One region of the Sphingomonas sp. 22176 genome, then DNA from elsewhere that is predicted to be linked to it. Evidence: riboswitches for the same ligand, from Rfam matches in the RefSeq annotation. Region 1 holds a riboswitch; the other holds the start of a gene.

Region 1 (7,309 bases):
GAGCGTCGCAGGATGGGCAGGCCGCCCGCCGGCCTTCGCCTTCGCCTTTCTGGTCATCGTGGTCTGGGGCTTTAGCGGGCCGGTGTTCCACTGGTCGGACACCTGGCAGCTGGTGATCAACACCGGCACCACCATCGTCACCTTCCTGATGGTGTTCCTGATCCAGAACGCCCAGAACCGCGACGCCGCCGCGCTGCAGGCCAAGCTGGACGAAGTGATCCGCGCGATCGCCGAGGCGCGCAACGAGTTCATCGGCATCGAGCATCTCAGCGAACGGCAATTGCTCGACATCCGCGACCGGCTGGAGCGCGAGTTCGGCGAGGCTGATCCGGCACGGCACGAATCGATCGAGAAGGTGATCTCGCGGCGCTGAGCCCGCTCAACGGACCTGCTTGCGGATCTCGGCGAGCCGGGCGAGCGCGGCGGGGATCACCGGGCCACCGCAATTGACCAGGCTTCGCGAGAACTGCGCCTGGGTGACCTTGAGCCCGGTCTCGGCAACGGCGCGCGTGCGCAGCATCGCGGCGCGCGAATCGCTGTCATGGCCGACTTCCTCCGGGGCGAGCATCACCCGCGGCGGATCGGCGATCACCCGCTCCATCGGCAGATGGCCGGTATGGGTGAGGCCATAATGCGCGGCCTGGTTCGAGAAACCAGCGGTGGTCATCAGGTCGTCGAGCAGCGTCTGGCCGCCGGTGACGAGGTTGCCGCCGATCCACAGCAGGGCGGGGGCCTTGGGCCCGGTCCAGCGGGCACCCGCGACGGCGGTGTCGATCCGGGCGTTGAGCGCGGCGCCCCTGGCGGGTGCACCCACGGCGGCGGCGAGTTCGCTCACCTGCGCCTTGCTCTCGGCGATCGAAGGCGGGATGCCGAGGTACAGCACCTTCAGTCCCGCACGGGAAAAGGCCTCGCGGGTTGCGGGGGCGGTGAAGCTGCTGGCGATCACCAGATCGGGCCGCAGGCCGATCACTTCCTCCGCCGTGCCGTTGTTGCCGCGGAAGCGGCGGGCGACGTTGAGCGGGATCGAAGTCGAGTCCGCGCGCTGCGAGTAGTGGCTGATCGCAGCGATGCGCGACGGCGGCACCAGTTCCAGCAGCGTCGCGTCGGCACACGGGTTCATCGAGACGATGCCCCCGCCGCCGACGGAAGGCGGCGCCGCGCAGCCTGCGAGCCACAGGCAGGCAAGCAGCGCGGCGCCGAACCTCACTGGAAGCGCACCCGCACGCCGCCAAAGGCAGCGCGGCCATAGGTGCCGTAGCCGGTGATCTGCTGGTAGCGCACGTCGCCGATATTATCGACGCGGCCATAGACCGAAAGCAGCTTCGTCACCGGCATCTCGGCGCGCACGCTCGCCAGCGCATAGCCGTCGATCGGGGTCAGGTTGCCGACATCGTTGAAGCTGTCGCCCACCATCGTCACCGTGCCGCCGATCGCCAGCCCGAAGGGGAAGCGATAGTCGGCCGAGACATTGGCGGTGTCGCGCGGGCGGCGCGGCAGGTCGTTGCCGATGTACCCGGTGCTGCGGTTTTCCGAGAAGACATGGGTGACATTCGCCCGCACCGTCAGCGCCTGCACCGGCTGGAGCAGCGCCTCGAGCTCCACGCCCTCCGCCCGCGTCTTGTTGAGGTTGTAATAGGTCGAGGTGTCGAAATTGTAGTCGATCTGGTTGTCCGAATCGCGGTGGAACCAGGTGGCACCCAGCGCGACCTTGCCGCCCGCCAGCGTCTGGCGCACCCCGGCCTCGTAGCTCCGCGCCGTCTCCGGCCGCAGGTTGCGATCGCCATAGGCGCTGTAGAGCTGGTAGAGCGTCGGTGCCTTGAAGCCCTCGCCGAAGCTGGCGTGCAGCACCGTGGTCGCGGTGGCGCGCACGGCGAGATCGCCGTTCCACGTCCAGTGGCCGCCGAACGTGTCGTGCTTGTCGTGGCGGACGCCGCCGGTCAGCGTCACCGGTTCGATCGGCGTGACGATCGCTTGGCCGTAGACGCTGGTGATGCCCACCGAGTAGCGTCCGGCGCTGCCGAAGCCCTCGTCATAGCGGATGCGGCTCTGCTCATGCTCGGCGCCGAACACCAGGCGGAGCTGCTCGGCCAGCGTCGCGTCGCCCTGATAGGTGTAGCGCTCGGCGCGGCCGCGATAGCGGTACGCGATCGAGGAATCCTCGTTATAGCCGTCGCGGTGGATGTCGGAGAGGGTGAAGCCCAGCCGGTTGTGCAGCCTGCCGCCGAACGCGTCGTTCTTCAGCCCGGCATAGCCGTAGATCTCCTGGGTCTTGGCATAGTCGCCCGTATCGCCGAATTCGTAGGTCGGCGGGGCATAGCCGTCGAGATCGACCTTGCTGTCGGCATAATAGCCGCGCAGGTCGAGCGCGAGGCCGGGGGCCAGCTGCACCTCGACATTGCCGGTCGCGCCGAGCTGGCGATAGCCGTCGGCCTCCTTCCCGTTGGCGGCGGCGGAAATGCCGTCGGTGGCGAGATAGCCCGCGGTCAGCCCTGCGGTCACCCGGTCGTTGCCGCCGGCGATGGCGGCATTGCCGTTGAACGTGCCGAACGACCCGCCCTCGGCATTGGCGCGGACATGCAGGCCCTGTTCGCCCTGCAGCGTGGTGACGTCGACCACCCCGCCGATCGCCTGGCTGCCCCAGATCACCGAATTGGGCCCGCGCAGCACCTCGACGCGCTCGACCGATCCGGCGAGCAGGCTGGCGAAATTGTAGGCGCCACCGGTCGCGGAGGGATCGCCGACGCGAATGCCGTCGATCAGCACCAGCGTCTGGTCGCTCTGCGCGCCGCGGATGCTGAGCGCGGTCGCGGTGCCGAGCCCGCCATTGCGGACGACGGTGACGCCGGGCGTGGTGGCGAGCAGGTCGGAGAGCGCGACGGTCTGGCGCTGCTCGATCTCCTCGCGGTCGATGGTGGTGATCGAGCGCCCGACCGTATCGGCGCGCTGGGCGACGCCGCTCGCCACGACGACGATGCGGTCGTCGTCGGGATCGGCATGGGCGGCCAGCGGCGCGAGCGCGGCGGTGGCGAACAGGGAAAGCTTGAAGAACTGCATATCAGACACCCGGATGGGGGAGCAGGCTGCTCCCGCATGGTTTGGTGTCGCTCACACGGGGATTTCAGCCCCGATCACCCGGTGCACCCCGCCCGCGTGAAGGAATCGACCGTAACGGGCAGGTCTCCTGGCTTCCGGGTCGTCGCAGGCGCGCCGCCTTCCCGGAAGCAATGCGGCTCCAGTGGCAGATTGGCGCGCCGGCTCACCGGCTACAGTTGCGGGGGCAGCGCCGGACTTTGCACCGACTTCCCTTTTCATCCCCCCATCGGCGGGAGGACACCCGTTACGCCGCTGCCTGTAGCGGCAAGCGGGGCAGGGCGGCAACCCGTCGCGAAATCACCACAATACGCCCGCCTTGTCGGGCGTGGCGGGTTCGGGGGCAGGGTCGCCGATCGATTGCAGCAGGTCGATCTCGATCGTGCGGCACATCGCGTTCAGCGGCAGATCGTGCACGGTGTTGGCGAACGGATCGACCAGATCGTCGCCGATCGCGAGCACCGCCAGGAACATCAGCCCGGCGATGGTCGACCCCAGCGGCGTCGCCACCCCCAGCGTCTCGACCAGCCCGATCGGCAGCAGCACGCAGAAGATGTGGGTGAAGGCGGTCGGCACGAAGCGGAATTGCATCGGCAGCGGCGTGTTCTTCAGCCGCTCCATGCCGCCCTGGGCATTGGCGATGTCGATCAGCACGCTTTCCATCGAATGCTGCTGCATCGACGTGATCCAGCCCTTCGAACGCGCAATCTCGATCCGCCGGCCGGTGCCGTCGACGATGCCGTTGGGGATATTGGTGCGGGCCAGCGCGAAATCCGCTTCGCCCCTGGAGAGGAAACGCAGCACTTCCTGGTCCGCCGACTGGCGGCGCAGCTGGCAGCGCAGCGCGTTCACATAGGCGATCTGGCGCAGCACGATGGTGCGCTTGAGGTCGACCGCCTCGCCTTCGGGCAGATAGTTGCGCGCCATCCGCGCCAGGTTGCGGCTGGCGTTGATCATCAGCCCCCATAGCCCGCGGCCTTCCCACCAGCGCTGATAGGCCGAGTTGGAGCGGAAGCCGAGGAACAGCGCCAGCACCGATCCGAACAGCGTCAGCGGCAGCGAGGGCGCGCGGAACGGCAGGACGTAATAGATGATGGTGACGATCACGTCCCAGAGGAACAGCAGCGCCAGCGGCGCCCAGATTTCGCGAAGGACCTGCTTGGCGCGCGGGGCGGTGGTGACGATCATGGGCGGACTCTACGCGCGAAAACGATTGTAGGTCCGGTCAGCCGTCGTTCCGGTCGGGCGCTGGGCTCGATGCGTGCGACATCGCCGCGGCGGTGCCGCTCGCCGGGCGCAGGTGGAACCATTCGGGGCGGTCGATCGCGATCAGGAAGGCCAGCGTGCCGAGCCCGAACAGCAGCAGCGCGATCGAGCTTCGCAGGCGTTCCATGCGGCGGGTTCGTTCATCCTGGTGCATCGTGGAAGTCCTCTTGCAGTGAGGTTCCCCACCTAAGGTGCGAATTTAACCGGCAAATGGATCAAAGGTAACGTAAGTTTGCGCACCGCACCAATCGCGCTGCGCTGCACCAATTCATCGACGAATTGCCGAAGCTGCAGAGCCACTGGGGCGGAGATTTCTAACTTATGATGCCAACTCAAATACATAAGGCGCTAGTTTCGGAACGCGGCCGGGGGCGGGGCGTTCGGTCCCGGAAACCCAGGAGGTCTGTATGATGAAGAAGCACCTGTTGATCCTTAGCGCCGCTCCGATTTTCGCGCTCGCTGCCTGCGGCGGCAACAGCAATGGCGGCACCGACGCCATGAACAGCGGCGACACCGTTACCAATGTTCCCGCCGGCGAGACGATGGGCGACAATATGGGCGCAATGAACGGCATGGACGGCAACGCCATGGCCGCGGCGCCGATGACCGGCCAGGACTTCGCCAACACGGTCGCGGCGAGCGACGCCTATGAGATCGCCGCCGGCAAGCTCGCGCAGCAGAAGGCGACGGCCAGCGACCTGAAGAGCTTCGGCAAGCAGATGGTGGAGGATCACACCAAGTCCACCGCGATGCTGAAGGCGGCGGCAGGCAAGGCCAGCCCGGCGATTACCCCTGCGCCAGCGATGACCGACGAGCAGCAGGCCAATCTGAAGACGCTCGAATCGGCGACCGGCTCCCAGTTCGACACGGCGTACAAGAGCCAGCAGGTCGCGGCGCACCAGAAGGCGCTCGCCGCGGTGCAGGCCTATGCCAACGCCGGCGACGTGGCGCAGCTGCGCGACTTTGCGAAGGATGCGGCGCCCGTGATCTCCAAGCACTACGACATGATCAAGGGCATGTGAGCGGCGGGGGAAGGGGCCTCAGGCCGCTTCCTCGCTCGCCTTGATCAGCACCGGCGGCGCGACCGTGGCGGTCGCGCCGCCGATATGCTTGAGCCGGCCGTCGATATGGCCGCCCTGTTCGACCATGATCGTCTCGTACTCGACGTCGCCGGTGATCCGCGCGGTGCGTTCGATGGTGAGCTGGCGGGCGCGCACCGATCCCTCGACCGATCCGGCGAGGCGGGCGTCCTCGGCTTCGACTCGGCCGAAAATTTGGCTTTCGGCACCCTGCACCAGGCTGCCGCAGCGGACATCGCCCTCGATTCGGCCGTCGATATGCAGGTCGGAGGTGGCGACGAGGTTGCCGGTGACGACGATGTCGGCGCCAAGCACCGAAAATTGTCCGCGCCGGGCATTGCTCTGTGCCGCGCTGGCCGAGGAGGTGTTGCGATCCTCCCGATTGCGGTTGCCGTTGAACATGCGCCACATCCCCATGTTGAACCTATTCGGCAAGCGGGCTAGCACAGCCGCCGCCGGCGAGCAGCCCCTGGAAAGGGTTAACGCCCAGGGCGTGGCGACCCGAGGGGGCGCGCTGTTGACCGGAAGGCCCCGCATCGATATAGGCCGCCCGGTTCCGGGTAGGGCGATTCCTGCCTTGGGTACAAAGAGCTGAACGTTGCTGGAGACGCAATCGCCCGGGGGGCTGAGGCCTTCGGGGCTTTTTCGTATTCTGTCCAACAGGGCTCCAGCAAAGTAACCATCTGAAAGGTGAAGGGCTTCATGCCGACGATTAACCAGCTGGTCCGCAAGGGCCGCGAACCGCAGAAGGCCAAGTCCAAGGTCCCTGCGATGGAACAGAACCCGCAGAAGCGCGGTGTCTGCACCCGCGTGTACACGACGACCCCGAAGAAGCCGAACTCGGCCCTTCGTAAGGTGGCCAAGGTCCGTCTGACCAACAGCCGCGAAGTCATCAGCTACATCCCGGGCGAAGGCCACAACCTGCAGGAGCACTCGGTCGTGCTCATCCGCGGTGGCCGTGTGCGCGATCTTCCCGGCGTCCGCTACCACGTCCTTCGCGGCGTGCTCGATACGCAGGGCGTCAAGGATCGTAAGCAGAGCCGTTCGAAGTACGGCGCGAAGCGTCCGAAGTAATCAGGCCATAGTAAGCCCCGGACGTGTTCCGGATCGGCTGAAGATCAGAAGGAATTATGTGAGATGGCACGTCGTCGTCGTCCCGAAAAGCGGGAAATCCTGCCCGATCCCGTCTACGGTGATCAGGTTCTGTCGAAGTTCATGAATTCGGTCATGCTGGACGGCAAGAAGGCCGTTGCAGAAGCGATCGTCTATGGTGCCCTGGAAACCGTCGAGCAGCGCGCCAAGCGCGAGCCGATCGGCGTCTTCCATGACGCGCTGAACAACGTGAAGCCCGGCATCGAAGTCCGCAGCCGCCGCGTCGGCGGTGCGACCTACCAGGTTCCGGTCGAAGTTCGTCCGGAGCGTGCGCAGGCGCTCGCGATCCGTTGGCTGATCACCTCGGCCCGCAACCGTAGCGAGCACACCATGGCCGCCCGTCTCTCGGGTGAGCTGATGGATGCGGCGAACAACCGCGGCAACGCGGTGAAGAAGCGCGAAGACACGCACCGCATGGCGGAAGCGAACCGCGCCTTCAGCCACTACCGCTGGTAACTTTCGTACCTACATATTGGGGAGCTGGACGGTCCGGCTCCCCAAATTTTCAAGGAAACCACGATCATGGCCCGCAGCCATCCGCTCGAGCGTTACCGCAACATCGGCATCATGGCCCATATCGACGCCGGTAAGACGACGACGACCGAGCGCATCCTTTATTACACCGGCAAGTCCTACAAGATCGGCGAAGTGCACGAAGGCACCGCGACGATGGATTGGATGGAGCAGGAGCAGGAGCGCGGGATCACGATCACGTCTGCTGC
Region 2 (7,309 bases), on a different contig from region 1:
GCTTCGGCAGAGGCCAGCGCGTCGAGGCCCACGGCATGGGCGAGCTGATAGGTCTTGCCCGGATAGGTGGAGAGCAGCAGCGCGATGCTACGGTCGGCGGCGGGCCCGGCGGCGAGCGCGATCCAGCCCGCGACGCGGTCGACGATCGCCGTCACGCGGTCGGGATCGGCGCGGTGGACGGTTCGGGCGAAGCCGAGTTCTGGGTCGCGCGCCTCGGCCTTCTTGAAGCTGACCACCCCGGCAAAGATGCGCCCGTCGACTTCCGGCAGCACGACGTGCATCGCCAGATCGGCCGGGGACAGGCCGCGATCGGCCCCCGCCCACACTGCACGCGAGGCGGTGGCGAGCGCGAGCTGGAACACCGGCACGCCGGCGGCATCGAGCGGCGAGCGGCCGTGCTCGTCCCGGGCGGAGAATGCGGTGGCGTTGACGATCGCGGCTGGCGCGAGATCGCGCACCCAAGTCTCGACGAACGCGCGCGCCTCAGGCGCCTTGAGCGAGGGGACGAAGATCGAGAGCGTGCCGAAACCCTTGGCCGCAAACGCCGCGTGCAGCGCCTCGAACGGATCGACGTCGCAAGCCGCGAGATAGGAACGGTAGAAGACGATCAGCACCAGCGGCTTGTCCGCCCGTCGCCACGGACATGTTTCGGGGACGGGCGGCGCGCTCTCGCGGGCCTGGCGGTCGGCGGGGCGGAAGGCGCCGAGCTCAGGATGCCAGAAGCCGAAAGCCGGCAACGGGGTGTAGGGCGCGCGCGCGGCCGATTGCAGCCCCGCCGCCTCGGCCAGCACCACCAGCGCCGCCCCTGCCGCGTCGGCGCCGCCCGCGTCGCATAGCCGCGCAAGCTCGCGCAGCACTGCCATCGGCACCGTCGATGCGGCATCCAGCCGTTCGTCCGGCCGCCCGTCGGCCGGTAGCACCGCAAGCGCGATGCCCCGCTCCCGCGCCAGCGCCTCCACCTGCTGGAGGCCATAGCTCCAATAGGGCATGCCGCCGATCAGCCGGATCAGGATCGCCTTGGCACCCGTCAGCGTCCGCTCGACATAGGTATCGACCGAGAGCGGGTGCATCAGCGCCGCGAGGTTCGCCAGCCGCAGCGACGGCAGCGCGCCCTCGCCCGCACGCCATGCCGCCGCGAATGCGCCGAGGTCGCTGTCGGAAAAGGACAGCACCACCAGGTCCGCGGGCGCCTGCCCGAGGTCCTGGGGCGAGGCGTTCTCCTCCAGCCCGTGCGTTTCGCGGAACAGGACGTGCATCGCCCCTCTGCCTCAGCCGGCCAGTACCGCGCGGAACGCTGCCGGGTCGATATGGTCGTGCTCGGCGATGGCAACGAGGGCCGTGCCGCGCGGCTCGCCCTGACGCCAGAGACGGTCATATTGATGGCGCACGCGGCTGCCGACGGCCTGAACCAGCAGCCGCATCGGCTTGCCGGTCACCGCCGCATAGCCCTTCACCCGCAGCACCTTGTGCTCGCGTGCCAGCCGTTCGATGCGCGCGACCAGCTCCGCCGGATCGGCGATCTCGCCGAAGGTGACGACGGTGCTGTCGAAATCCTCATGCTCGTGGTCGTCGGTGCCGTCATGGTGCGAGGGGCGTGCGGCGAGGTCGTCCTCGGCCGCGGCACCCAGGCCCAGGATAACACGCGGATCGATCGCGCCCTCGCGGATCTCGACCACCGGCACCGACCGAGGCGCCTCCGCCGCGATCACCGCACGGGCGGCTGCGACGCCCTCCGGGCCGGCCAGATCGACCTTGGTCAGCAGCACCATGTCGGCGCAGGCGAGCTGGTCCTCGAACACTTCGGCAAGCGGCGTCTCATGGTCGATGCCCGGGTCGGCGGCGCGCTGCGCTTCCAGCGCCACCAGGTCGGGCGCGAACCGACCCTCGGCGACCGCCTCGGCATCGGCGAGTGCCAGCACCCCGTCCACCGTGATGCGGCTGCGGATCGCCGGCCAGTCGAACGCCTTGAGCAGCGGCTTGGGCAGCGCGAGGCCGGAGGTTTCGATCAGGATGTGGTCGGGGCGCGGCTCAAGCGCGAGCAGGCGCTCGACCGTGGGGATGAAATCGTCGGCGACGGTGCAGCAGATGCAGCCATTGGCCAGCTCGACGATATTCTCCGCCGGGCAGTCGGGGATCGCGCAGGATTTGAGGATCTCGCCGTCGACGCCGAGCGTGCCGAATTCGTTGACGACCACCGCCAGCCGACGCCCCTCGGCGTTCTGGATCAGATGGCGGATCAGCGTCGTCTTGCCGGCGCCGAGAAAGCCGGTGACGATGGTAACGGGGACCTTGGCCAGGTCGGTCATGCATGTCTTCCCCCGCGCCGAGCGAACACGCGGAGGGACTTGCCGGAACCAACGTCCAGCCGGCGCGCGACGACGGGCGGGCGCGACGATCGCCCGGCACCACGCGACCGTGCAGCCCCAGCCGCACAGCTTCGTCGCTCGAACGGAAGCAAGACCGTGCCGCGGCCATCCCCTGGACCAAGGCAAGAGCGACCGTTGCGCCGGCAGGTCTCCTGGCTTGCGGGTCACGGCACGCTGCACGCCTTCCCAGGCCTTAACGGCCCAGTGGCTGCCTCTCCCTGGAGGCCAGTGCATCGCGCTATCCGCTCACAGTTGCAGGGACAGCCGCGGATTTGGGGAAAGCTCCCCGCACCGCATTCCCGATTAAGCCCCATGTCCGGGGCACCGGCGCGATCTTTGCGAAGGCTGCAAAGCCTTCGACCAAGGGCTCTAGACGCGCACCTCGATCTCGTCCAGCCTCTGCCAGCGATAGATGGCGAAGCTGATCAGCCAGCAGCCGACGAACAGGCCGATGATCGCAAAGCCAAGGCCGTTGAAATGCGCGCCGAGATCGGCGGCTAGGCCGAAGGCGCCGCCGGTCCAGCCCATCTTGTCGCCGATCAGCGCCAGCGTCTCGATGCCCCCGATCACGATCGCGACCAGCGCCGAGATCAGCGTGATGGTGACGTTGTAGTAGAGCTTGCGGATCGGCTTGACGAACGCCCATTGATAGGCGCCGAGCATCACCACCCCATCCAGCGTGTCGACCAGCGCCATCCCCGCCGCGAACAGCGCCGGCAGCACCAGCAGCGTGCCGAGCGACACGCCATGCGCCGCCTGCCCCGCCGACATGCCGAGGATCGCCACCTCGGTCGCGGTGTCGAACCCCAGCCCGAACAGGAAGCCGAGCGGCGCCATGTGCCAGCTGTGGCGCACCAGCCGGAACATCGGCCCGAACAGCTTGGACAGCGGCCCGCGCGACGCGAGCAGCAGGTTGAGATCGTCCTCGACATAGGCGCCGCCCGCGCGAACATGGGCAAAGGTCTTCCACACCGCGCGCAGGATGATCAGGTTCATGCCGGCAATCGCGAACAGGAACAGCGCCGAGACGGCGGTGGCGATCACCCCGCCCAGCTCCTTGAATGCTCCCATCCCCGCCAGAGCGCCGGTGGCTAGCGCGATCCCGGCCGAGGCGATGGCGATGATCCCCGAATGGCCGATCGCGAACCACAGGCCGGTGGCGATCGGGCGCTGACCGTCGTTCATCAGCTTACGGGTGACGTTGTCGATCGCTGCAATGTGGTCTGCGTCGACCGCGTGGCGCAGCCCCAGGCCCCAGGCGAGCAATGCGGTGCCGAGCATCAACGGCTGGGCATGGAACAGGGCGAAGGCCCAACCCCAGGCGGCGAGATTGGCCGCGATCAGCCCTGCGAACAGCAGGGCCACGCGCGTACGCAAGGCGAGAACGGACAAGATGCGGCACTCCGGCGGCGTCGTGCGACTTGGCCGGGGCCACCGCGAGCGGCCGGCTGCGCACCTCGGCCGGACGCCTCCGCGACCGAGCCACGCAACCGCGAACGGCCCCAGCCGCTCGTGCGTCGCTCAGACGGAGTACACCGTGCCGCGGCCATCCCCTGGGCCAAGGCAAGAGCGACCGGACGCCGGCAGGTCTCCTGGCTCGCGGGTCACGGCACGCTGCACGCCTTCCCAGGCCGTGCTGGCCCAGTGGCTGCCCCTCAGGTTGAGGCCAGTGCATCGCGCTATCCGCTCACAGTTGCAGGGACAGCCGCGGATTTGGGAGCAAGCCCCCGCACCGCATTCCCGATTAAGCCCCTTTCGAGGCACCGGCGTGATCAGACGCTCGTCGTACGGGAAGCCGCGACGTGGAGCAACCGCCCCTCCGCGCCCGCCCGCAGGAAATGCAGTGCGGAGACGAGGGTCAACCCACCAACCGCAAGCGAGGCAGCATAGCAGCAGGTGATGAAGAAGGGCAGCCAGCGCACTTCCGGGGCGCCGAGGGCATGGACGAGCAGCAGCGCCACGCTGCCGACATAGCCCGAGGCATCGGCGATATAGATCAGGAACCCGGCATTGGCGGCCGTGCCGATCGTGGCGATCATGCGATCGAACAGCATCGCGTTGAACGGCGTGTAGGCGAGGTACAGGCCTGCCCCCGCCACCGTCATCCATGGCAGCGGCGCGAGCAGTCCCGCCTGAAAGGCGAGCGTCGACCCACCCAGGCACAGAGCCCCGAGCAGGATCAGCCCGTGCATCGCCAGTAGTGCGCGCAGATTGTCGCGGATCAGCATCAGCAGCGCGAGCGCGGCCAGCGTGAGCAGCGCGATCGGCAGCTCGCTCGCCGAGAATATTGCCGCCTCGCCGCCATAGCCGAGCGCGGTCCACAGCTCGCGCGCGAAATTGTCGCGCACGTCGCGCAAGGACGTGAGCAGCACATAGCCGATCGCCAGCATCACCAGCGTCGCACCGTGTGCGCGCAGGAAAGCGGCGCGATCGGCGGCCTGCATCGGCACACGGGCGGTGCGCTCGGCCTCGTCGCAGGCGTCCGGCGGCGGCATGCGCTCCAGTTGCCACAGCGCGACCAGCAGCACTGGCACGAAAACCAGGCCGGTCGCTGCCGGCATCCACTGCTCCGCGACACCGGCCGCCATCAGCAGCACCGCCACCGACTTGACCACGCCCGAGGACAGGATGAAGCTTGCGCACAGCATCGCACCGAGCAGCTCGGAGACGCGGCGCCCCTCGACATAGCTGAACACCAGCCCCCAGATCAGCCCCAGCGGCAGGCCGTTGAAGAACAGGCAGGCGACGTTCCACGGCGCCGGGATCAGGGCGAACAGCACCAGCGCGACCCACGACGCGCCGATCAGCCCGAGGATCATTCGCGCCCGTCCCTGCCGCCCGGCTTCGGAGATGACGCCGACGCCGATCAGCTTGGACAGCGCATAGCCGATCACCTGCGCGATCAGCAGCGCCGTCTTGTAGTCGATGGCGAAGTGCCAGCCCGCCACATCGGCATAGGTCGCCACCGCGAACGGCTTGCGGAAGGCATACATCGCGAAATAGGCGCTGAACGCCGCGAGCCCGCCCAGGAAGAGCGTAAACCCCGACGCGGTCCGCGCGGCTCCGCGCGCGGCATCACCGTGCATTGCGATTCCCCATGAAGCGTCGCGCTTGTGGCGAGCCAGCGCGACAGCTTCATGACAGCGAAGTCATGCCCGCATCACCAGGGGCGGACGCGCAGCGCCTCGGCTTCCGCGGCACAGCTTTGCGCATCGGGTCGCGGTGCCGTCGACCGCAGCCGCGCCACTTCCTGCCGCGCAGCCACCAGATCGCGCTGATAGGCGGGCGAGGTCTGGAGCACCGCGAGCACCGAGGCACCGGCCATGTAGCCCGCCTCCACGGCGCTCTTGCTGTGCGAGCCGCAGATCGCGCGACTTTCGCCATATGCCCGTCCACGCGCTAGGAGCGCGCTGGCCTTGTCGGGTATCGCCTGGGCGAGGATCTGTGCCTCCAGCCAGCCATTGGCGGTGTGGCCCGACGGATAGTCGCCGTTGCTCGCCAGATGCGCGGTCTTCGCTTCGCAGATCGGCCCGTCCTCGCGCAGATAGAGGCGCGGCACCTGATAGGCGGCCTTAACCTTGCCGACGACGGGACCGGTGCCCGCTCGCGCGAGCAGCCGCGCCAGCGTGGGGGCGCGCCTGGCATCGAGCACCATGCCCATCGCGCAGGCGTTGCGGCGTAGCGGATCGTTGGTGACGTCGTCGGTGGCGATCCGCCAGCGCGCGCTCCCCTCCAGCTTCCGGGTCGCACGGAACACCGCCATGTCGAGCGCAGCGCTGGGGCTGTCGAGCGCGGGCGGCGGCGGCACAATGGCCATGCCGTCGGGATACTGACCCGCGGCAAGATAGGGAGCGGTGTCGCTTGTCTGGAGCGCCGCGATCAGCAGCGGAAGCGCCGCGAAAAAGCCGCCGCGGATCACGCCGGAAGACCCGATCGGCCGCCGGGGCTCAAGGTTAAAGCGTGGAGCTGGGCGCGCATGCCGCGCCCCCTACTCCGCCGTGCGCCATTCTTCTACGTAGTTTTACAGGCGTCTGCATTATGCCGCAGGCAAGGCTAGTCCGGGCAAGGTGCAGCAACTTGCACATGGGGCCGACGTGGACATCTCGCTTCAGAATAACATCTTGGAGCTTGTCGCCAAAGGCGCCGATCTTGCCTCGGCCACCGATCGACTATGCCGCGAGGTGGAAGTGCGCCTGCCCGATGTTCGCGCCATGGTGCTTCGGGTCGACCTTGCCGGGCGGCTTCATCCGGTTGCCGGTCCGAGCCTGCCGGAAAGCTATCTTGAGGCAATCGACGGCATGATGATCGGGCCCAAAATCGGATCGTGCGGTTCGGCGGCCTATCTCGGCGAGCCGGTGGCCAGTACGGATATCGAGACCGACCCCAATTGGGCCAAATATCTCACCCTCACCCGCCCGCTGGAAATGCGTGCCTGCTGGTCGAACCCGATCAAGAATGCGCGCGACGAGGTGACCGGCATCGTCGCGTTCTATTATCGCGTGCCACGCGGTCCCACGCCGATGGAGCGCCGGATCATCCGGGTGTGCCTGCACCTGTGCGCGATTGCGATCGAACAGGACATCTGGCGCGCCAAGCAGGTCCGCCGCGCCCAGCTCGACGGCCTCACCGGCCTGCCGAACCGCTCGGCCTTCACCACCTCGCTCAGCGACCTCGATTGCAGCGAACCGGGAGCCTGGGGACTGATCCTCGTCGATCTCGACAATCTCAAGATCGTCAACGACACGTTCGGCCACGTCGCGGGCGATGCGCTGATCATTCACGCAGCGCGCCGCCTTTCCGAAGCGGCCGCCCCGGACCGCGCCTATCGCCTGGGCGGCGACGAGTTCGCGGTGCTGGTGCAGAGCCCGGCATCCCTCGCCGACCCGGCCGAAGCCGCGCGGACGCTGCTGGATGCGCTTGCCCAGCCGATCGAGGATGGCGAG

Evidence for each region. A riboswitch is a leader RNA that binds a small molecule or an ion and turns the genes downstream of it on or off. The one in region 1 is predicted to bind cobalamin.
Region 2: another riboswitch for cobalamin. It lies ahead of cobW (cobalamin biosynthesis protein CobW); the one in region 1 lies ahead of ACTJKY_RS06340 (TonB-dependent receptor plug domain-containing protein).

The regions. Positions count from the first base shown of each region.
Region 1 is NZ_JBQEPL010000001.1:1,323,693-1,331,001, forward strand. Features, by position in the region: gene ACTJKY_RS06330 (low affinity iron permease family protein) at 1-373, shown strand, start outside; gene ACTJKY_RS06335 (ABC transporter substrate-binding protein) at 380-1,207, opposite strand; gene ACTJKY_RS06340 (TonB-dependent receptor plug domain-containing protein) at 1,204-3,054, opposite strand; cobalamin riboswitch at 3,155-3,353, opposite strand; gene ACTJKY_RS06345 (bestrophin family protein) at 3,391-4,278, opposite strand; gene ACTJKY_RS06350 (hypothetical protein) at 4,316-4,483, opposite strand; gene ACTJKY_RS06355 (DUF4142 domain-containing protein) at 4,764-5,378, shown strand; gene ACTJKY_RS06360 (bactofilin family protein) at 5,397-5,852, opposite strand; gene rpsL (30S ribosomal protein S12) at 6,138-6,509, shown strand; gene rpsG (30S ribosomal protein S7) at 6,573-7,043, shown strand; gene fusA (elongation factor G) at 7,110-7,309, shown strand, end outside.
Region 2 is NZ_JBQEPL010000003.1:461,433-468,741, forward strand. Features, by position in the region: gene cobN (cobaltochelatase subunit CobN) at 1-1,256, opposite strand, end outside; gene cobW (cobalamin biosynthesis protein CobW) at 1,269-2,306, opposite strand; cobalamin riboswitch at 2,492-2,710, opposite strand; gene ACTJKY_RS14110 (HoxN/HupN/NixA family nickel/cobalt transporter) at 2,736-3,743, opposite strand; cobalamin riboswitch at 3,932-4,149, opposite strand; gene ACTJKY_RS14115 (DUF5690 family protein) at 4,139-5,452, opposite strand; gene ACTJKY_RS14120 (acid phosphatase) at 5,527-6,285, opposite strand; gene ACTJKY_RS14125 (putative bifunctional diguanylate cyclase/phosphodiesterase) at 6,461-7,309, shown strand, end outside.